DNA from 3 places in the Paenibacillus odorifer genome. Region 2 is predicted to be linked to each of the others. Evidence: riboswitches for the same ligand, from Rfam matches in the RefSeq annotation. Region 2 holds a riboswitch; each other region holds the start of a gene.
What was found. Region 2 has a riboswitch for cyclic di-AMP ahead of PODO_RS00190 (resuscitation-promoting factor). Riboswitches for the same ligand answer to the same signal wherever they lie in the genome.
Positions count from the first base shown of each region.

Region 1 (7,067 bases), 1.1 Mb from region 2:
AAGACCAGGAACGTTCGTCATTTGATTGTAATCAACCCACATGCCGCCCATAGAATAGTGTACAGCCGGGAAGATCTTCATTGGTATTTTACGGGGATCATCCCCCATGAATTTTTCGTAAATTTCAATAATCCCGCCAAGCTTCACGTCCAGCTCTTTCGGATCCTTGTGAGAGAGGTCCAAATACACCATGTTCTCGCCATTAATGCCCAGCCCTTGATCCACACACACATTAAAAATTTCACGTGTAGCAATATCGCGCGGCACCAAGTTACCGTAGGACGGATATTTTTCTTCGAGGAAATACCACGGTTTCCCGTCTTTATAAGTCCAGATACGGCCGCCCTCGCCACGTGCCGATTCCGACATCAGGCGGAGCTTGTCATCTCCCGGAATAGCGGTTGGGTGAATCTGGATAAATTCTCCGTTGGCATAATGTACACCCTGTTGGTACACCGCACTTGCAGCTGTCCCTGTATTAATAACGGAGTTCGTTGTTTTGCCAAAAATAATACCCGGCCCGCCGCTTGCCAAAATAACAGCATCCGCAGGAAAAGTCTCAATCTCCATCGTCTTAAGATTCTGGGCACTGATGCCGCGGCATACACCTTCGTCGTCGATGATAGCCGAAAGGAACTCCCAGTTCTCGCGTTTAGTTACGAGACCTTCAGATTCCCAGCGGCGCACCTGCTCATCCAACGCGTACAGCAGCTGTTGGCCTGTTGTCGCGCCGGCAAAAGCTGTACGGTGCCGCTTCGTTCCGCCGAAACGACGGAAATCGAGCAGACCTTCCGGTGTGCGGTTGAACATAACGCCCATCCGGTCCATAAGGTGAATGATACCTGGCGCAGCTTCACACATCGCCTTAACCGGCGGCTGATTCGCCAAAAAGTCACCGCCATAGACAGTGTCGTCAAAATGCTCCCAAGGGGAGTCGCCCTCACCTTTTGTATTTACCGCGCCATTGATGCCGCCTTGCGCGCATACGGAGTGTGATCTTTTTACAGGAACTAATGAGAATAAATGGACATGCGCACCAGCTTCCGCTGCCTTGATGGTAGCCATCAAGCCGGCCAGACCGCCGCCCACGATAATGATATCGGATGTTGCCATGATAGTTCACTCCTTTTATCGAAAATATCAGAAAGGATTCTTAAATTAAATGAAGGTCTTTATGGACTGGGCAATAGTTGCTGCAGTTTGAAATTCACTGTCACGGAAAGTAACCAGCGAAATCAGGAACATGAACGTTACTAAGACAAATATGCCAAGACAGAGGTAAGAAGATACCCGCTGTGCACGAGGACCGACGGTAATTCCCCAGCTGATTAAGAAAGACCAGAGACCGTTCGAGAAGTGGAAGCATGCAGCAACGATACCGATAATATACAGTGTCAGCAGAAGTGGCTGAGTCACGATATCGTGCATGAGACCGCCTAATTCTTCGTGCTCCACATTACCCACTGCCACCTGAACCCGTGTTTGGAACAAGTGCCAGACGATAAAGATAAAGGTAACAATACCTGTAATCCGTTGCAGGGTATAACGCCAGTTTCTTTCAATGTTGAAACGGTTCAAGTTCGGCTTGGATTGATACGCAATATAAAGTCCGTATACCCCATGGTACAGCAGAGGAAGCCATATACCGAACAATTCCAGGAAGAAGACGAGCGGTAAGCTGTTCAGCCATAACACGCTGTCAGTGAAACCGGAAGCGCCACCCTCTACAGCCGCAAAATTCGTCATCATGTGCTCAATGAAGAAGGCTCCAAGTGGGATAACGCCTAGCAAGGAATGAATCTTTCTGGAATAAAATCCTTTCATACAAAGTAACCCCTTTCCGATTAAAACAGCGTTTTCATTAATGGGTATTCACCGCCGGAACTACATTTGACACAGGATAACGTTGACAATCCAATGACATAATTCCTTAATTTACCGTTATCCTAGAGTTTACCGGACTTAGTTTTATTTTTCACAAAATGTGAATATCTTGTGTCACTTTTCATGTTACTCTTTTTTCGCTTATAAGGGAATTGCAATCTAATTATTAAACGTTATACAATAAACGCATAAGAATAGATTTTATATGATAATAATTCTCATTTAGCGAAACAACATTTTCCGACATAACCTGATTTTCCTTATGTAATAAGAACAGTTACCCTTAAGGCTATGAATTTCATCACTACTGATCATACATCGCACTAGGAGAGGAACCTCAATATATGTTTGACGATTTAGATGTTTTTGCAGCAGTTGTGGAACATTCCAGCTTAAACCGGGCCTCACGCCAGCTCAATCTATCCCAGCCCGCCTTGTCTCGCAAAATTTCTAAACTCGAGGAACGTCTGGGGGTCGCACTGTTTAATCGTTATGGCAAACGACTGGAGTTAACCGAGGTTGGGCGTCTCACTTATTCCTATGCGCTTGAACAACGGCAGCAGCGTTCCAAGTTTCTGGAAGCCCTTTCTAAATTCAAAGAGGGGGAGCCAAGGCTTGTCACCTTGGGGGCTAGTCTTACCTCACTGCAGACCACGCTTCCGCCGCTGGTTAACGCTTATATGGACAAATATCCGACCGCAGAGCTGAAGCTGATTACAGGCCGAACGCATGAGATCGTATCCTCAGTTAGTGAGGGGAAATCAGATGTAGGTCTGATCGCTTCCTCTATTCAAGAACCTGGGTTACGCTGCATTTCTCTGTTTGAGGATCAATTGCGACTGGTCGTCTCAGAGCAGCATCCTTTAAATTTATCTTCCAAGCTAACCATGGATAATCTATCCCGGCTGCCTATGATTCTCTTCTCAAAGGGTACCTGGTACCGGCGCCTGACGGACGATCTATTCCAGCGCTGCGGGATTGATCCCGATGTGCGCATGGAGATTGACTCCTTCGAAGCCATCGTGCGGCTGCTTCCGACTGTCAAAGCGGCTGCGTTGCTGCCAAAGTCTTATCTGCGTCCAGAGCTGCTGAACGGCGGCGGACTGGTGTCCTTACATATCAAGGAGCTGGAGCAGACTCAACGGACCACCTGCCTGATTTACCGTGACGATGGAAGCATGAGCACGGCGGCTCGCAGTCTGGTGCAAGTAACCGAAGAGATGTTTCTGACAGAACGTGAGCAGTAAAGCCGGACCAAATGAATCAAGGGGCGCACCTATTGATCTCCAGATGAGGCAATAAGTGAAGCACTTATTGCGTAATTAGGGAATTTCTCCCTGAAATTTAGAGATTTCTGTTCAGCAGACTTATAATTAGGGAAAACTCCCCTAATTTTCGGCTGATTGAGTAACTAATAAAGGAATCCCACTGTTTATTAGGGAGGAATTCCCTAATGTCGTTCATTTAGAGCGAATAGCGGCTATTTTTAGGGAGGTTTTCCCTAATTAGTTACACCCACTCTGTACATCGTACAAACAAAGAACGCATATCGCCCATATTCCACCGTCACAGATACCACAAATCATCTACTACAGCCGTACGAATATCACACCTAACAACTCGTCAACCGCACACCCCAATAGCACAGATCACTACGCGTGATCTATAGTCATATGGCATAGTAAAATCCATTACTTTTCCTACTCTTTACTCCATAAAAAAGAAGCTGCCCCCAAGTAGAATTCACTACTTTTGAGTCAGCTTCTTTTACTATGATTCTTGGTTCACAACTTCACTCTCAAAACGGTCAATACTTTCATTAGGACCAATGAGTACCATAACATCGCCTTCACTTAAATAATCATGGGCAGTTGGAGCGACGATTATTCCGCTTTCCCTATTTAGGGCAACAATGCTGCAGCCATATTTAGCTCTTGTATTTAAATCGGACAAGCTTCTGCCGTTCATGCAGGATGGCACGGTCAGCTCGACAATTTTATAATCCTTGGACAGTTCAATATAATCCAGCAAATTGGGCGTCACCAGCTGGTGTGCCACACGAATCCCCATATCCCGCTCCGGAAAAATAACCCGATCAACCCCCAGCCGCGACAGTGCGCGGCCATGAAGGATGGAGATTGCCTTAGCCACCACTTGCTTGACTCCAATCTCCTTTAACAAAATGGCCGCCAGAATGCTTCTCTCCATATTGTCACCAATCGCAACAATCCCACAATCAAAGTTCCGTACACCAAGCGAGCGCATAATTCCCTCATCTGTAGCATCTGCTACTACCGTATGCGTCAGCTGATCGCTCATTTCCTCCACGCGTTCTTCATGGTGGTCAATGCCGAGCACCTCGTAGCCCATTTCCATCAGCTCAAGCGCCAGGCTTGAACCGAAGCGACCTAAGCCGATTACTACAAATTGCTGTGCTTTCATTTCTAATTAACTCCTATCCAATAATTATTTTACCTTCAGGATACTTATACAGTGGTTTACCCTGTTTGGGACCGAGTGCATACGCCAAGGTTAGTGGACCTAGCCGACCTGCAAACATCGTCAGACAGAGTAGAATCTTACCGATCGCTGACAGTTCCGGAGTTAGCCCCATAGTCAGTCCTACCGTAGCAAAGGCGGAGGTCGTCTCAAACAAGATTGCCAAGAAATTACTGTCTTCAGTTGTGGAGAGTATCATCGACACAGAGGCAATTAACAACAAAGCCAGCAGTGTGATCGTTAATGCCTTGTAGATGCGCTCTTGAGCCAGCCGATAACGGAACAACACAACATCTTCCCGTCCACGCAGCATAGCAATAACAGCACCAATCATCATCGTAAAGGTTGTTGTCTTGATCCCGCCGCCCGTTGAGCCTGGAGAAGCACCAATAAACATAAGAATCACTATAAAAAATTGTGTAGCCTGCCGAAGTCCAGCAATATCTACTGTGTTCGCGCCAGCCGTACGGGGAGATACGGATTGAAAGAAGGCCGATAATATTTTACCGCCAAAATTCAGTGAACCCAGGGTACGAGTGTTAGTAAACTCGAATATAAAAATAACCAAAGCTCCGATCAGAATCAGCCCTGTACTGGTGGACAGGACAACTTTACTATGTAGAGACAGCCTGCGGGTTACCCGAAACTCCACCAGATCTGACATTACAATAAAACCAATCCCGCCGGAGACAATCAGAAACATCACAATAATATTCACAAGCGGATCATAAACATAATCAGTTAAACTGCGAAAATCCCCAAAAATATCGAACCCCGCATTATTAAACATAGACACCGCATGAAATATGCCATAATAAATCGCTTTTCCCAACGGCATATCAAAAGCCCAGCGAATAGACAGCAGCAAAGCGGCACAGCCTTCTATGACAAGAGAATATATAAGGACTCTCCGGATCAGTCGCACAATTCCTTCCATAGAGCCTTGATTCATGGCTTCCTGTAGGATTAGCCTGTCCCGCAAAGATATTTTACGCTTTAACACCAGTGAAAATAGAGTGGCCATGGTCATAAACCCTAAGCCGCCGATCTGGATTAGGATCATAATTACGGTTTTCCCAAAAATCGTGAACGAAGTTCCGGTATCCAGCACAACAAGCCCTGTTACACAGGTTGCCGAAGTTGAAGTAAATAATGCATCAATAAATTCCACGGAATTCCCGCTTGTGCTTGAAATGGGCAACATAAGCAGCAAGGCCCCTATCAGAATAATCGATGCAAAACCAAGCACCAGTATCTGCGGCGGCGAGAGCTTCAGAAACTTAAATTCAGAAATCCTGCGAAACTGTGAAGCCACTATGCTCACCTTCTTATCAAAAATTCCAACAAAAAAAGCACTGGAAAACCAATGCTAACTTGGTTCCTGCAGTAAATTAGCCTACGAGGTTAGCTGACGGATTCGGACTGTGCAGGCTGCCCTATTCGTTCCCAGAACGAAATTCACCCCTGATGAAAGTGCCATTTATCTTGTATACTCCACTTTTCATCACTTCTTATGGTTCCCCCGTTTTCACCAGAAATTCGGCTACTATACAATTGCATACAAATTATATACGTTATTTAGTGAATTCACAAAGACACAATTAATGCTCATTCACATGAAAAAATGCGGTTTAAAGAGACTGCATCAAAAGGAGTACCTTTTCTCATCACTTTTCCGTGTTTTCCCTGCAATTACACCGATTCTCACCATTCGTACACAAATGAACACGATAAAATTCATGGTATAAATTCACATGACTATTCTATACTATCTCTATTACCCATAAAAAGAACATATAATGTTTTTTGTAACCAGCCAGGCACTAATACTATAATGGAACATAATATTGTCAGTACATAACAAGGAGGCGTTACATGAATCCCGTCGGCCAGCCCATACAGCAACGTGCCCTCTCCAAGAGGCTCATCATCTCGGGCATTATCGGTCTTATTCTATTTATTATGTTTCAGATTTCCCCTTCACTGCTTAGTAGCCCTACAGGTGAAGATACCACCGTCATTAGCAAGGCAGAAGCCCGTGACCAAGCCATATTATTTGCAGAACATAAGCTCAACTACACCGAAGCACCAAACGATCAATGGAATGTACTTTACGAGACGGACTCTTCCTTTTATGGTTATATGTCTCGCGAGAAGCTTGTGGAGGACTACACCAAGAAAAAATTGGATCAAAAATATCCTTTTGATGTCTTTCGTGCAACGCTTACTCCTTCAGCGGAGCAAGAGCCGCAAATCATCGTTGACCTCAATATGTATAACGGTAAGATTGTCGCTTTCTCAAAGGCTGCAAAAGTTGCCTCCGAAGAGGGGTCAGGCATCGCTTCCGTTGGTGCAAAAGAGGACAAGGGAGCTGACCTCACTCTAGCGCAGAAGGAGAATCTTGCTCGTCCTTGGCTTCAGGAATGGGAAGTAAATCCTGCCAAGCTACAAATTGAATCGAATACAGGAAGCCATGGGCTAGTGTATACGGATAGTACTGTTCAGGTCGGCGAATCCTTATTGCACTATTATTTTGATTTCAGTGGAGAGCAGGTATCCAGCTTTAATGCCGGATTCACTGCACCAGCTTGGCATACCTCCTACGTACAAGGACAGACCTCTTTAGCGGAAAAGCTAACATTATTCGGTTACGGTATACCCACACTGATTTTAGGAATTCTGGC
Region 1 is NZ_CP009428.1:5,712,086-5,719,152, forward strand. Features, by position in the region: gene sdhA (succinate dehydrogenase flavoprotein subunit) at 1-1,113, opposite strand, end outside; gene PODO_RS24905 (succinate dehydrogenase cytochrome b558 subunit) at 1,159-1,824, opposite strand; gene PODO_RS24910 (LysR family transcriptional regulator) at 2,229-3,131, shown strand; gene PODO_RS24915 (potassium channel family protein) at 3,655-4,326, opposite strand; gene PODO_RS24920 (TrkH family potassium uptake protein) at 4,340-5,698, opposite strand; cyclic di-AMP (ydaO/yuaA leader) riboswitch at 5,761-5,938, opposite strand; gene PODO_RS24925 (CPBP family intramembrane glutamic endopeptidase) at 6,259-7,067, shown strand, end outside.
Region 1: another riboswitch for cyclic di-AMP. It lies ahead of PODO_RS24920 (TrkH family potassium uptake protein); the one in region 2 lies ahead of PODO_RS00190 (resuscitation-promoting factor).

Region 2 (7,067 bases):
TTATATACTACCGCAGGACATGGTGTGTATGATGCAATAACGGTGAACCCTCCTTATATGCCGCTTAATGGCAGTGATCTGAAGCTGAACAACCATCAGGCTATGGCTCGTCATGAGATAGGCTGTACTCTGGAGGAGGTTATTCAGGCTTGTGTGCGATTGGTTCGGACGGGCGGAAAGGTAAGTATGGTTCATAAACCACAACGGTTGGTTGATATTATCAGTCTTATGAGACAATATAGACTCGAGCCAAAGATTATTCGGTTTGTACATCCACGTGCCCATCTAGAGGCTAATATGGTATTAATCGAAGCTGCACGTGATGGAAAGCCTGAGGTTCGTTTACAACCACCGCTCATCGTATATAATGAGGACAATCAATACTGTCCAGAGATTATGGACATCTACTATGGTGCTAAAGAGGGTAAATCATGACGATATCATGCCAAAGCAGTTTTCAAAATAAGACTAATACCAGTACTCAGGAGACAACAGGGTCGCTTTTTCTGGTGGCTACACCTATCGGTAATCTGGAGGATATGACCTATCGTGCAGTCCGCACTTTACAGGAATGTGATATTATTGCCGCGGAAGATACGAGACAGACCCGGAAATTACTCAGCCACTTTGAGATTTCACCTTCGATGTTGTTTAGTTATCATGAGCATAATAAGGCCGCCAGTGGACCTGAGCTTGTACGCTATATAATAGAAGGAAAAAATTTGGCACTCGTCAGCGATGCCGGTTTACCAGCGATTTCTGACCCTGGAGCGGATCTTGTAGCCCTTGCTATAAGTCATGGAATTCCGGTGATTCCTATCCCTGGAGCTAACGCAGCGTTGTCAGCTTTGATCGCTTCTGGTCTATCTACGAATACGTTCACTTTTATCGGCTTTCTTCCCCGAGAGCGTAAGGACATCCGAGCAGTATTAAGTCCACTTCGTTCGGCTCAAGGAACTTTGTTGTTCTACGAATCTCCCCATCGCGTAGTTAAGACACTTGCTCATCTTCAAGAAGCATTCGGCAATCGCCAGATTGTGTTGGCACGTGAATTAACGAAAAGATATGAGGAATTTCTACGCGGTTCGATTGAGGAATGTACACTTTGGCTTGCTGAACATCCTCCGCTAGGCGAATATGTTATTGTCGTAGAAGGGGAGAGCAAGGAAGATGCAGAAATCGCAGAATCGGCGTGGTGGCGTCAGTTAAGCATTGAAGAACATGTAGCTCATTACGAAGCACAGGATGTGCCACGTAAAGAGGCTATGAAAAAAGCGGCATCAGACCGGGGTGTAGCCAAACGGGATATTTATAATGCGTTGCTTGATAGAGCAGAAGAGTAAGTGTTGTAGACGAACTCTTAGAATAACTAAGGATTCTTGGAAACGGCCCGAGCTTGAATGATTTATCTGTGGGTTAAATGTACTTTGTACAGTTATTTTTGAATTTTTTTATGTATTTGTTCGTTTAGTTGTACTTCATACAGTTATAAAGGTGGAAAGGATTGATTTCTCGGAGATATAGGAAATATAAGTGTACAAAATACAATTAATTCGTTTAATGGTAAAAAGCATTTAAAATAACTGTAAGAAATACAACTAAGTATTACTAGTTCCCTCTTGAAGCACATTGCCCTTAGGGAGGGGATAACCGGGAGGGCAAACCCAGACATAAAAAATACCTCCCGCGGTCACGGGAGGTCAAGGAGATATGAAAAGGTTAGAATTAACAATTTGATTAGTTCTATTATATACTATTTAATTTAGTTTGTCACAGGGGTAGGGATGGAAGAAATGCATTCATGACAAACTATTTTTCCTTTAAAGTAAGTTACGTTCTCAGCGTTGCCACAGAAAATGCAGGCAGGCTCATACTTTTTAAGCATAATCCGTTCGCCATCAACGTAAATTTCCAGTGCGTCCTTTTCGCCAATGCCAAGTGTACGGCGTAATTCAATAGGAATAACAACCCGTCCAAGTTCGTCTACTTTTCTTACAATTCCTGTTGATTTCATCATAACAATCGTTACTCCTCTCAATGTTCCAAAAACGTCATTATTCGACATTGTTCACTGTTTTATGATACTTATAATACCAACGATTCCCAAATCAGTCAACCTTTTTTCATAGGCTGAATAAGAAAATTTCCATAAGAACTTTGAATGTCCCTATAAAAATTAAGAATTGCCCTGAAAGCATTTTGTCGATTTACCAAGACCAAAAATGATACTTTTCGACAAAGTACGACATAATTACTTATTATATACTGATATTAGTTAAAATCATATTAAATTATTAGAAGGAGTTGATCTCATGAAGCAGCCGCTCACGGAAGAAAAGGTTTTCAAGGATCCCGTTCATAATTATATTCATGTACAGGACACGATTATTTGGCGACTAATTAATACAAAAGAATTTCAGCGTTTACGCCGGATTCGCCAGTTAGGTACCTCATATCTCACTTTTCATGGTGCAGAGCATAGTCGATTTTCTCATTCTTTAGGAGTATATGAAATTACACGAAGAATCATTTCGCAATTTGAGCGCAGCGGATATAAGGATTGGATTCCTGAAGAAAGTTTGCTTACTTTGTGTGCGGCTTTGCTGCATGATTTAGGGCATGGCCCATTTTCCCATTCTATAGAAGAAGCTTTTGAAATGAACCATGAGGATTGGACCTGCCGGATTATTTTGGAGGACACGGAGATTACCGAAATATTGCGTGATGTGGAGGAGGATTTTCCTCGTAAAGTAGCTTCAGTTATCTCTAAGACTTATGAGCATGAAATTGTTGTCAATTTGGTTTCCAGTCCGCTGGATGCTGATCGTATGGATTATTTGCTGCGTGATGCGTACTATACAGGTGTAAACTATGGAACCATCGACATTGATCGGATTTTGAGAATGCTTCGTCCTTATAATGGGCGGATTGTAGTAAAAGAATCAGGTATGCATGCCATTGAAGATTATTTAATGTCACGTTATCAAATGTACTGGCAGGTATATTTTCATCCGGTGACGCGCAGCTCTGAAATTATTTTGCGTCAAATCTTCCGTAGAGCTAAAGAATTGTTTCAAGAGGGGTACAAATTTCGCTTTATGATCGCTCCGCTGGAAGATCTCTTTCGAGGAGAAGTAACAGTGAAGCAATATTTAATGCTTGATGAGGCACTGGTACAGACTGCTTTTATGCAATGGACACTTGAAGAAGATGAGTTATTAAGCGACTTGTGTACCCGTTTTATTCATCGTAAACTGTATAAATATGTAGAGATTGAGAATTTGGATACAGATATGATTACGGAAATCCGCAGCAGTTTTGCGGGAGTGGGACTTAACCCAGAATATGACCTAGAGATTGATTATCCGACAGATTTGCCTTATGATGTGTTCCGTCCAGGAGCAGCCTTCGACAATAATCAAATTTTACTGCTTGATCGGAATGAGCAATTGCGGGAAATTTCAGAGGTATCGGATATTGTGCGCTCAATAAGCGGAATTCATCGTGGCAGATATCATCTATATTTCCCACAGGATAAGCTGAAAAAAGCCCTTACACGCTTGCCCTCTTCTGTAGCAGAGATTTTTGCAAAATAATACAAATATTTATGGAACTATTGATAAAAACAACAAGGAGTGAGCTTTAAAATGTATCTGTTCGACACACATACACATCTAGATGCGCCTCAATTCGACGAGGATCGCGAGGAAGTTATTGCTCGTGCAGTAGAGGCCGGAGTTAGCAAGATGATCAATATTGGATTTAATCGGGAAACGATCCCTTCAACGATGAAGCTGGCTGAATCTTATGATTATATTTATGCAGCGGTGGGCTGGCATCCACAGGATGCGATTGATATGAAAGAGGGAGACCTCGATTGGATCGCCTCTCTTTGCAGCCATGAAAAAGTGGTGGCCATCGGAGAGATTGGATTGGATTATTATTGGGATACCTCTCCCAAGGATGTGCAGCAGGAGGTCTTCCGCAAACAAATCGGACTAGCCCGTGAACTAAAAATGCCAATCTGTATACATGACCGTGATGCTCATGAAGATGTTGTACGGATTTTACGGGAGGAAAAAGCAAATGAAATTGGTGGCGTGATGCATTCGTTCTCAGGCAGCTGGGAAACAGCAAAAATGTGTCTAGACCTTGGATTTCATTTGTCATTTGGAGGACCGATAACGTTCAAAAATGCCAGAGTGCCTAAAGAGGTGCTTGCACAGACGCCATTGGACCGATTATTGATCGAAACAGACGCTCCATATTTGACTCCACACCCCTTCCGTGGCAAGCGAAATGAGAGTGCTCATGTGAAGTTAGTAGCAGAGGCTGCGGCTGAAATTAAAGGGTTAACATGGGAAGAATTGGCTAAAATTACGTATGCGAACGCACTGGAACGATTTGGGATTGTCTGAAAACAGGAGTAAAACGGGTGAAAAATAGAGAATAGCCGATATATTAAACTTTTTTAATATAAAAACGGCTGATTATTACAATATTTTAACCATATATTTGCTTAAACGTGGTTGAATCGTCCTTTACAACATGCATCAAAACAGGATATCATCTTTTCAGTGATGTGAGCTGTTGTTATTGTGACAGCCATTGATTCATGGATCGTCTCGCTGAGTCTCCGTATGGAGAACGGGGGAACCAATATTGAACTGCCGCATGCCTGTATCTTGAATACGACTAGGAATTGCCGCAGAACAATATTTGATTTCTTCACGTGGTCTTTGGGGTGAATTTAAGGGCAACCGCCGTGAGCGGGTGACCTGAAATAGGGCGTCTCTCTTTCGTCCGAACCCGACAGCTAACCCCGTAAGCGCAAGTAAGAGAGGCAACCTCGTGCACAAACATTCCCGCGTATTCTGACATCGGAGAAGCCACGAAAGAGTCCTCAAGAGAACTCTTTTTAGGCTTCTTTATTTTTGAATAAACTGAATGTTGCCCGCATACTGTTATATAACAGGTGTGGGAGTAGCTGTGCCGAGCAGGCGATCCATGAGCAGGAGACGCTAAGTTAATACGTGCGTATCCTGTGACAATCTCAAATAGTTTCGTCAAAGAAATTCAGTCCTCATGATATACAAATTGACGACGAGGCTATGTAAGGAGGATGGAGAGAATGGGCTTATTCCAACCAGAGGTATCCCATGATTCGCAGTCATCCAGCAGGTCTTTCGCATTACGGTGGGAGCAAGTAAATACTCGCGTACTTTTACTTGCAGGTGTGATTTCAATCGCAATCGCGCTGTTAATTCTGCTGTACGTACACGGTCAAAGTAACAAACAATTTGTTTTAGTAATAGACGGGCAAACACAGACACTTGAAACGCGAGAAGCACTTCTTGGTGATGTGTTGGAGAAAGAGCAAATTTCGCTGCAGCCGCATGATGAATTATCTTTAGGTCTGAGTGATGAAATAAAAGACGGTGACCGTGTCGTTATCAATCGTGCGCAGAAATTTAGCCTTACTGCGGACGGAGCAACAAAAACGTTATATACGACCGAAGACACCATCGGTCAGGCGATTGACAAACTGGGTATCAACCTAGAAGGCTATGATAAGATTTTTCCTTCGTTAGACACCACCATCTCTGCTGACATGGAGATTAAGATCGTTCGTATCAACAAGCAAACGGTACAGCGAACAACTAACTTACCTTTCCGTGTTATTAAGACAGCAGATCCCTCCCTTACTGTGGGAACAGTTAGAGTGGCACAGGCAGGCAAACCAGGCGTCATGGTTCAGCATATTGAAAAGATCTATCAAGACGGAGAACTGGCCTCTATGCGCATGATCGGCAAGGAAGTACAAACGGTAACAAAAGATAAGATCATTGCCGTTGGTACTAAAGCACTTCCTAAGCCTACTGTAGTTGCTAAAGCTACAACAACTTCCAAATCAAGCACTACCTCCAAAACGACTAAAGTTAGCGCTAAGACTAAGAACGTCACAAGCAAGGCTGGCGTAGACTTTGAGTACAAGAAGATGATTAAGAACGTCTCCATGACAGCTTATTCGTCAGAAGAGCCAGGAATAGGTACTAAAACTGCCTCCGGAACACGCGTAACGGAAGGTCGTACAATTGCAGTAGATCCGAATGTAATTCCTATTGGCTGGTGGGTTTATATCGATGGGCTTGGATTCCGCCGTGCAGAGGATACTGGCGGTGCCATTAAAGGCAATAAAGTGGATGTCTATTATGATTCCCTGAGCCATGCTCGTAATTTCGGCCGTAAATCACGTACCGTATATGTGATTGGACCTGTGAAACCAGAGCTTAACTAGAACTGAAGCTTTTGCAAAAAATCCTTTGATAAGCTATAGTGATGATAACCGTTAAGGAACGCTGGATGATCATTTCGTTGATCGCAGAGCAACCGCTCATCACTTATACATTCTTTAACCAAAAGAAGAGGAGCGAATCCTCTTCTTTTTGCTTTTTTTGGAAGGAGTCAAGAAATATGATTAAGGAATTAATCGTCGTTGAAGGCAAAAGCGATACCGTAGCCATTAAGCGTGCTGTGGAAGCAGATACGATTGAGACAGGCGGCTCTGCTGTAAACCGGACTGTAATTGCGAAGATTGCGCTAGCTATGGAACGCAGAGGGGTTATTATTCTTACGGACCCGGACCATGCTGGGGAGCGAATTCGTAAAATCGTTTCAGCGAAGGTGCCGGGCTGCAAGCATGCTTTTATTCCGGAGAAGGACGCAACTCGAAAAGGGGATATCGGTGTAGAGAATGCATCGCCAGAGGCGATTCGTCATGCGCTGCGTAATGTACATACCTCTTTTGAAGGAGCACCTGCTTTGATTGGTATTGATGACCTTATGGCCGCTGGAATGCTTGTACACCCTCGGGCTGCTGAAAGACGTATGGCGCTTGGTAATTTGCTTGGAATCGGATATTGTAACGGCAAACAGCTGTACAAGCGGCTGGCGATGTTTGGGATTACGCGGGAGGAATTTGCCGGGGCTCTCGCCCAAATTGATCAGGGAGGCATTACTTCATGAGTGGTAGAGAGGAAATTTCGACTCCAAAACGGACCAAAGAG
Region 2 is NZ_CP009428.1:37,540-44,606, forward strand. Features, by position in the region: gene PODO_RS00165 (tRNA1(Val) (adenine(37)-N6)-methyltransferase) at 1-435, shown strand, start outside; gene rsmI (16S rRNA (cytidine(1402)-2'-O)-methyltransferase) at 432-1,343, shown strand; gene PODO_RS00175 (AbrB/MazE/SpoVT family DNA-binding domain-containing protein) at 1,763-2,017, opposite strand; gene PODO_RS00180 (HD domain-containing protein) at 2,313-3,596, shown strand; gene PODO_RS00185 (TatD family hydrolase) at 3,648-4,418, shown strand; cyclic di-AMP (ydaO/yuaA leader) riboswitch at 4,617-4,846, shown strand; gene PODO_RS00190 (resuscitation-promoting factor) at 5,132-6,298, shown strand; gene rnmV (ribonuclease M5) at 6,475-7,026, shown strand; gene rsmA (16S rRNA (adenine(1518)-N(6)/adenine(1519)-N(6))-dimethyltransferase RsmA) at 7,023-7,067, shown strand, end outside.

Region 3 (7,067 bases), 560 kb from region 2:
ATTGCCGAGCTAGGTGAACCCAATCCCATGACATTCAGGGCTTCCATTTCAGGAATAGCTAGCATGAACATTGCCGGAATAATCGCGAAGTATTTAGCGATATCATTCGCAATACTGAACGTTGTCAACGCGCCCCGCGTCATCAGTAGTTGTTTACCAATAGCTACAACCTCAATGATCTTCGAGGGATCGGAGTCCAGATCAACCATGTTTGCTGCTTCCTTAGCGGCTGTAGTCCCACTGTTCATCGCTAAGCCCACATCAGCTTGGGCAAGGGCAGGTGCGTCATTCGTTCCATCACCAGTCATTGCCACCAGCTTGCCTTCGTTCTGCTCGCGGCGGATAACCGCTATTTTATCCTCAGGTGTACTCTCTGCAATAAAATCATCTACCCCTGCTTCACGGGCAATAGTAGCTGCGGTCAGCGGATTGTCCCCTGTACACATGATAGTCTTGATTCCCATTTTTCGCAGCTCATCGAACCGCTCTTTCATGCCTGGCTTAACTGTATCCTTTAAGTAAATAAGTCCATAAATCCGGTTGTCTACCGCAACAGCAAGCGGGGTCCCCCCCATCCGAGCGATAGCATCGGAATTACTGTCGAGGTTCGCGGGAATGACTCCGCCCTTCGACTGTACCCATTTCTTCACGGAATCGACTGCCCCTTTACGAACAGATCGTCCATCCCGCAGATCTATACCACTCATCCGGGTCTCAGCCTTAAACTCTACGAGCTCTCCGCCTTCAGCAAGTTTGCTGTCATAGCTGCGTTCCAGCTTCTTAGCCAGCTCAATAACAGAACGTCCTTCCGGAGTCTCATCCTTTAGCGAACTAATAGCTGCCCAAGCCGTAAGCTCAGCTTCCGTTTCATCTCCAACTGGCACAAAATCACTCGCCATCCGGTTTCCGAAAGTAATCGTACCGGTCTTATCTAGAATCATTGTATTAATGTCGCCGGCAGCTTCAACGGCCTTCCCTGACATAGCAAGGACATTAAACTGTGTGACGCGGTCCATCCCTGCTATCCCGATAGCGGAGAGCAGTCCCCCGATTGTGGTCGGGATCAGACAGACCAGCAAGGCGATCATAACAGGAATATCTAGATCAACGCCCAGATAAGTCGCAATTGGCCGCAAGGTCACTACTACAATCAGGAAAATCAACGTCAGACTGATCAAGAGTGTATTTAGTGCAATTTCATTGGGTGTCTTCTGACGTTTCGCCCCTTCAACGAGGGAGATCATCCGATCCAAGAATGACTCACCGGGTTCACTGGTAATTTTGACTTTAATCTCATCACTAACTACCCGGGTGCCGCCTGTGACTGAGCCGAAATCTCCGCCGGCTTCCTTAATAACAGGTGCAGATTCACCTGTAATTGCCGATTCATCTACGGAGGCCAGCCCTTCAATCACTTCACCATCGCCAGGGATAAGTTCTCCCTGACTGACGATCACGATATCTCCTTTCCGCAGCTCGGAGGAAGAAACGGTCTTCACAGACCCTCCAACGAGCTTATTAGCTGTGATATCCTGTTTCGTTTTCTTAAGCGAATCCGCCTGGGCCTTCCCGCGGCCTTCAGCCAGCGCTTCAGCGAAGTTGGCAAACAGCACTGTGAATAACAGAATGAACAACACCGTGATATTGAAGCCTACCGATTTCTCTGCATTAAAATATCCGGGGGCCAGTACCATAAGCAATACAATAATCGTGCCGATTTCGACTACGAACATGACCGGATTTTTGATTAACGTCACCGGGTTAAGCTTAATAAAGCTATCCTTTACAGCGCTTAGGAGTATGGGTCCCGTCAGCAGCTTTTTTCTTTTTACAGTACTCATCTTGTTCTCCCTCTTCCTACCGTAAGGTCAAATATTCTGCAATCGGGCCGAGCACAATGACCGGCAGAAACGTCAGCGCACCGATAATCACTACCGTACCAATCAGAATTCCGGTGAACAGACCATTGTCTGTGCGGAATGTGCCAATCGTCTCAGGAACCGGCTTCTTCTGGATCAGTGAACCTGCAACTGCCAGCATTACGATTATAGAGACATAACGGCCAAGCAGCATTACGATCCCGGTTGTAACATTCCAAAAGGTGGTATTGTCCGCAAGCCCTTCAAATCCTGAACCATTGTTCGCGGCAGAAGAGACATATTCATATAACACTTGGCTAAGTCCATGGAATCCGGGATTCGTGATGGAACCGTTGCCCAAGTCCGTTAAGAACGCACCTGCTGTTGGTACAAGGATAATGAACGGATGCACAAGGATAGCAATCGCAATCAGCTTCATCTCCTTGGCTTCTATCTTTCGCCCGAGAAACTCTGGTGTTCTGCCAACCATTAGTCCACATAAGAAGACGCCCATGATGGCATACATCAGCATATTGATTAGTCCTACACCTTTTCCCCCGAAGACGTTATTGAGCATCATTAGGGCCAGAGGGGTAATGCCACCCAGCGGTGTCAGCGTATCATGCATATTGTTAACACTACCTGTCGTAGCTGCCGTTGTTACCGAAGTGAACAGCGAAGATTGCGGGATACCAAAACGCACCTCTTTACCTTCCATGCTGCCTTGCGAAGACTCGATCCCCAGCGCATTAATAGCGGGATTCCCTTTAGTTTCCGCATAATAATTCAGCCCCAGCAGCAGAACGAACAAGGTCATCATTGCTGTGAAAATCACCCAGCCCTGACGTTTGTTCTTAGCGAACAATCCGTACATATATGGCAAAGAGGCTGGCAACATCCACATAGAGAGAATCTCCAGAACGTTCGTAAGTGGATTAGGGTTCTCAAAAGGATGCGCTGAATTGGCTCCGAAGAAGCCGCCACCATTCGTACCTAAGTGTTTAATTGACTCCAAAGAAGCGACTGGACCGATAGCGATTTGTTGCGTCTGCCCTTCGAGTGTAGTGACCTCAAGCGATGGCTTGAGCGTTTGTGGCACATGCAACCCTACCAGCACCAATGAAACTAGCAGAGCTAATGGGATGAATACACGAATATGTGCTTTTACGAAGTCCTCAAAAAAATTCCCGACTGATTTCTGTCCTGTAATCCCTCTGACAAAAGCAACCGCAACAGAAAATCCGCTCGCTGCAGACGTGAACATCATCATCGTGATGACTGCCATTTGTGAAAAATACGATAGTCCCGTCTCCCCGCTATAATGCTGCAGGTTCGTATTGGTCATAAAGCTGATCACCGTATTAAATGAAAGCGTCTGTTCCATATCGGCAATTCCATTCGGGTTCAGCGGCAATCCCCGCTGTAATCTTAGAAAAATATAACTGAAAGCAACCAGTACGATATTAGTTAAAACAAAGCTGAGTGCATACTTCTTCCAGGACATTCCGTCCCGTTTTTTCAGGCCGATCAGCTTATAAATACCTTTCTCTGTGCCTGCAAACCAGCGATCCGTACGATTTGGTTCGTTAGAAAATACATGATATAAATACGTCCCCATCGGCTTGACCAACAAGATGAGAATTACAATTACGACGACTATTTGCAAAATGCCCATGAATGCCCCTCCTTAAAATTTCTCAGGATGAATCAACGCGTAAACCAGATATATAAACAACAGTAGGGTAACAGCGATTACTAGAATCACAGCTTATCCCTCCCCGTATCCTCAACTACACCTGCGCACCAGCGCATAAAGCCATAAAATAACCCGTAAATTACAGCTAACGAAGCCACCATATACAGATCCATCATATCTTCCGCACTCCTTCCATTATCCTTGATGAGGTGATCTATCGATTAGAAAATCAGCATCACCACTATGGGAATAGATTACATAGCTCGCACCAAGTCTTTTATAGACCAATCTAGGATTTATAGAACTTGTAATCACAAAAATTGGCTGTGTCGTCCAGGTACGGCACATCTGAATATAGCGGCAGCAAAGCGGAAAGCTGCTCTCAAACAGATATACCCTGCCTACCGGGAACGATGGGCGAAACCAAGTGCTCTGATGGCGGGTATCCACTAGAATAACCTGCTCGATTCCGAGCTCCTCTAGTAAAGCTTTCTCAGCCAGATTGTTGGTTAATCCCGCCATCTTAATACCCCTGAACTTCAGAAGTTTAATGAAATGTTCTCCCGCCTTTGTAGGCGCACATACAAGCACATATTCATTCTGATCCGTCATCTCTTTTTTCTCCTCCTGCTCATTTACAACAAGGAGGCAACGAAAATCTCCGAAAGGATGTTGACCTATCGTCATTTTCGGGCACAACCTAAAGCTCGGTTGTGTCACGTCATTAGACGCTGCCTTACAAATACCGCTAATGATGAATTTAGCGACCTCTTGGGGGAGGCCTCCATAAATGCTTTGCTTCTAAGAGCACAGCAAAAAGCCACAAAGGATCTCCTCTGTGGCTCGCTAGCGGTCACATTGCACTCATCCTCTCTCCATACGCTTACGAGGTTAGCTGTCGGATTCGGGCGGTGAGAGTCGCCCTACCTGTATAGATGCGAGCTCACTCGCACCCTCTACAGGATTCACCCCATAATCAGCTTCCGACTCTCACATCGGCTGCCGATTGTTGGTTCCCCCGCTTTCCTTATCGGAAATTAAGCGGATCAAATATTCGATTGTCGTTGAAACAGGAGTAATCATACTCTTATGCACGAAGACTTGTAAAACCTGAATGATGCCAAAATAATGCAAATTAAAAACTATTTTCCCATTAGATAGCGCTTACTTGATATCTAATCTCTCTATATCTCTTGTTTACTCGAGTTTCAAGCGTTTAATCGCTATCTATAACCCATGTGATTTTATTCACCTTTTTAGGGTGAAAATACTGCAAATTCCCTTTATAGGTTGAAACGCAAGAAGCTGAGGTTGAGCGAGAAAGAGGCGCGATAACACGCCATAAATACCTATTTACCTCGTTTTTCAGTCGTAGTCGGCAGGATATGGTTAAAATCGCTCTAAAAGAACATTTTCCGTTTTTTACAGAAAATCTTGAAAAGAGTATGATTCGGGTTGAATCTAATTCATGAAAAACAATCAACGCTGAGTTCCTGCATTCGCAGGGAACGGGGGAACCATCAGGCCACCTGGCCTACTTGGGGTGAATCCAAAGGAGACTGCGTAAGTCTCAATAGGTAGGGCGACTCTCACCGTCCGAATCCGACAGCTAACCTCGTAAGCGTAAAGAGAGAGACCCTTGATCCGCCACGCTTTGGCCCAGGTATATCTGCCTGTAATCCAAAACCGCAGCAGAGGTCCTCCTCTTGCTGCGGTTTTTGCGTTACCTGAGCCTGTTAGGTGATAGCACGCTGGATGGGGTGAATGTTTTGAAGCACTATTATTTAGGGATACATCAAGGGCTGCTTGAGCCGATAAGTCTAAATTACGTTTGTTTCGGGGCCTTGTGGTTCGAAGAAAATAATCACAGATACATTGTAGGTTATGCATTTGGCCAGAACCAGATCCAAGCCCTTCGCCAATTCAGTACACCTTCTTCTTGTAAAGACTGTTTAGACTCTAAGATTGTATATGAAATATATAAAAAAATTCGAGAACAACAACAGCAGCAGGATTGGTCATCGCATCAAAAACTCCCGTGGTTTACAGCCTTCAAGGAGCCTTGGAAAGATGTAAGCGCCGGTTGGTATGTCTTGAGATCCCGCAGCACCTTTCCCTTACATCTATCTGTTATACGGAAAGAGAAGTTCCGACTATGGCTAGAGCATACCGCAGTCTGTGAGAATAAAATGGAAATGCTCGCTTGTGTAGAAAAGGCTAGTGTCACTCATCATGTAGACTTAAAGCTTTTGGAAATCTAAGGAGGAACCCTACTATGGACCAGCGCAGACTATCCCGCATTGAAGTATTTGTATTGGATGAACCCGAGCCTATTCACTATGGAATGGAAGGGGCTGAAGGCTGCCGTTATGGTATTCTGAAGCTCACCTGTAAGGGAGGTTGCAGTTGGGGGGCTTGTCTAATCTCTGCCAACACCAAAAATTTCGATCTCATTAAATGGAGTTCTTTTTTACGGGCTATCTGTCATTGCCGTCTTGAGGAAGCGCTGGATAAGGTCCGCCGCGAAGGTTCAGATTGGGAGCAGGTTAAGCTTGAGCTAGTTCAGGGTGCTTTGCAGGATTTAAAGGCCAAGCTCCAGGGTAAATCCTTGGCAGGGCATATTCAGCAAGGGCGTCTGTACAGTGTTGCAGCTGGGGGGAGCAATTCCAGAAGTGAACGGCTCTACTACAAACCTTCCAAAGCTTTTTCCACTGCCTCCCAGCAGAAACACAGTTGCCCGGAACCAGACACCGCCGATCTTATCAATAAATCCATCTCTTACTTTTCTATATTATAGATTCAAGCAAATCTCTCATTCTGAAAGGATCGTGTTCACCATGCCTGACCCCTTACCTCCCGTGTCCACCTACAGTGCTAAATTTGCAGAGTGTGTTCAAAAGTATACTAATGAAGTCTACGTACTCAGTTCCATGTTATTAGAACAATCTAATGAGGCAGACAAGGTTACTATCCGCACCTTCACAGAGCTTCATAAAATATATCGTCAGGATAACTTCGACCCTCAGTTATTCTCTATCCACGCTTACCGCACTTGTATTCGCCAGTGTGCTGATTCTTTTGCCCGGCGCTCTCTTCTATCGGCTAAGGGATTACCTTGGGAGGAACAGCTTGTGAAGGTATTGTGGTACGGCTTAAAGCTGCCTCTTTCTCAAATAAGCATTATTCTGCAAAAAAGTGTTCCTGCACTGAAAGCACAGCTTAGAGCTGTACGGGAGCAGATGACCGACCAAGCGGATATACGAACGAGCGCAAATCTTTCTATAATTTAGTCACTGACTAGAATTCAGACGATCTTTAAGCGCATGAAGCATCTAACGGACTCAGGAGCCTTTAATTGAAGCTTTTCCTCAAATTTGGCCGGCGTTCGGACTCCAGTAGAAATCCCGAGCGATGAGCGTCTCGGATCGTCTTCAAGCAGGCCCTAATCATCTTCCACCAAGGCAAGGCTTACGGACCCAGATATCGTTATTTGCACGTTTATCGCCTTTTGA
Region 3 is NZ_CP009428.1:595,352-602,418, reverse strand. Features, by position in the region: gene kdpB (potassium-transporting ATPase subunit KdpB) at 1-1,841, opposite strand, end outside; gene kdpA (potassium-transporting ATPase subunit KdpA) at 1,858-3,534, opposite strand; gene kdpF (K(+)-transporting ATPase subunit F) at 3,547-3,624, opposite strand; gene PODO_RS02620 (hypothetical protein) at 3,751-4,167, opposite strand; cyclic di-AMP (ydaO/yuaA leader) riboswitch at 4,420-4,609, opposite strand; cyclic di-AMP (ydaO/yuaA leader) riboswitch at 5,029-5,193, shown strand; gene PODO_RS02615 (hypothetical protein) at 5,262-5,816, shown strand; gene PODO_RS29815 (hypothetical protein) at 5,831-6,352, shown strand; gene PODO_RS02605 (hypothetical protein) at 6,414-6,845, shown strand.
Region 3: another riboswitch for cyclic di-AMP. It lies ahead of PODO_RS02615 (hypothetical protein); the one in region 2 lies ahead of PODO_RS00190 (resuscitation-promoting factor).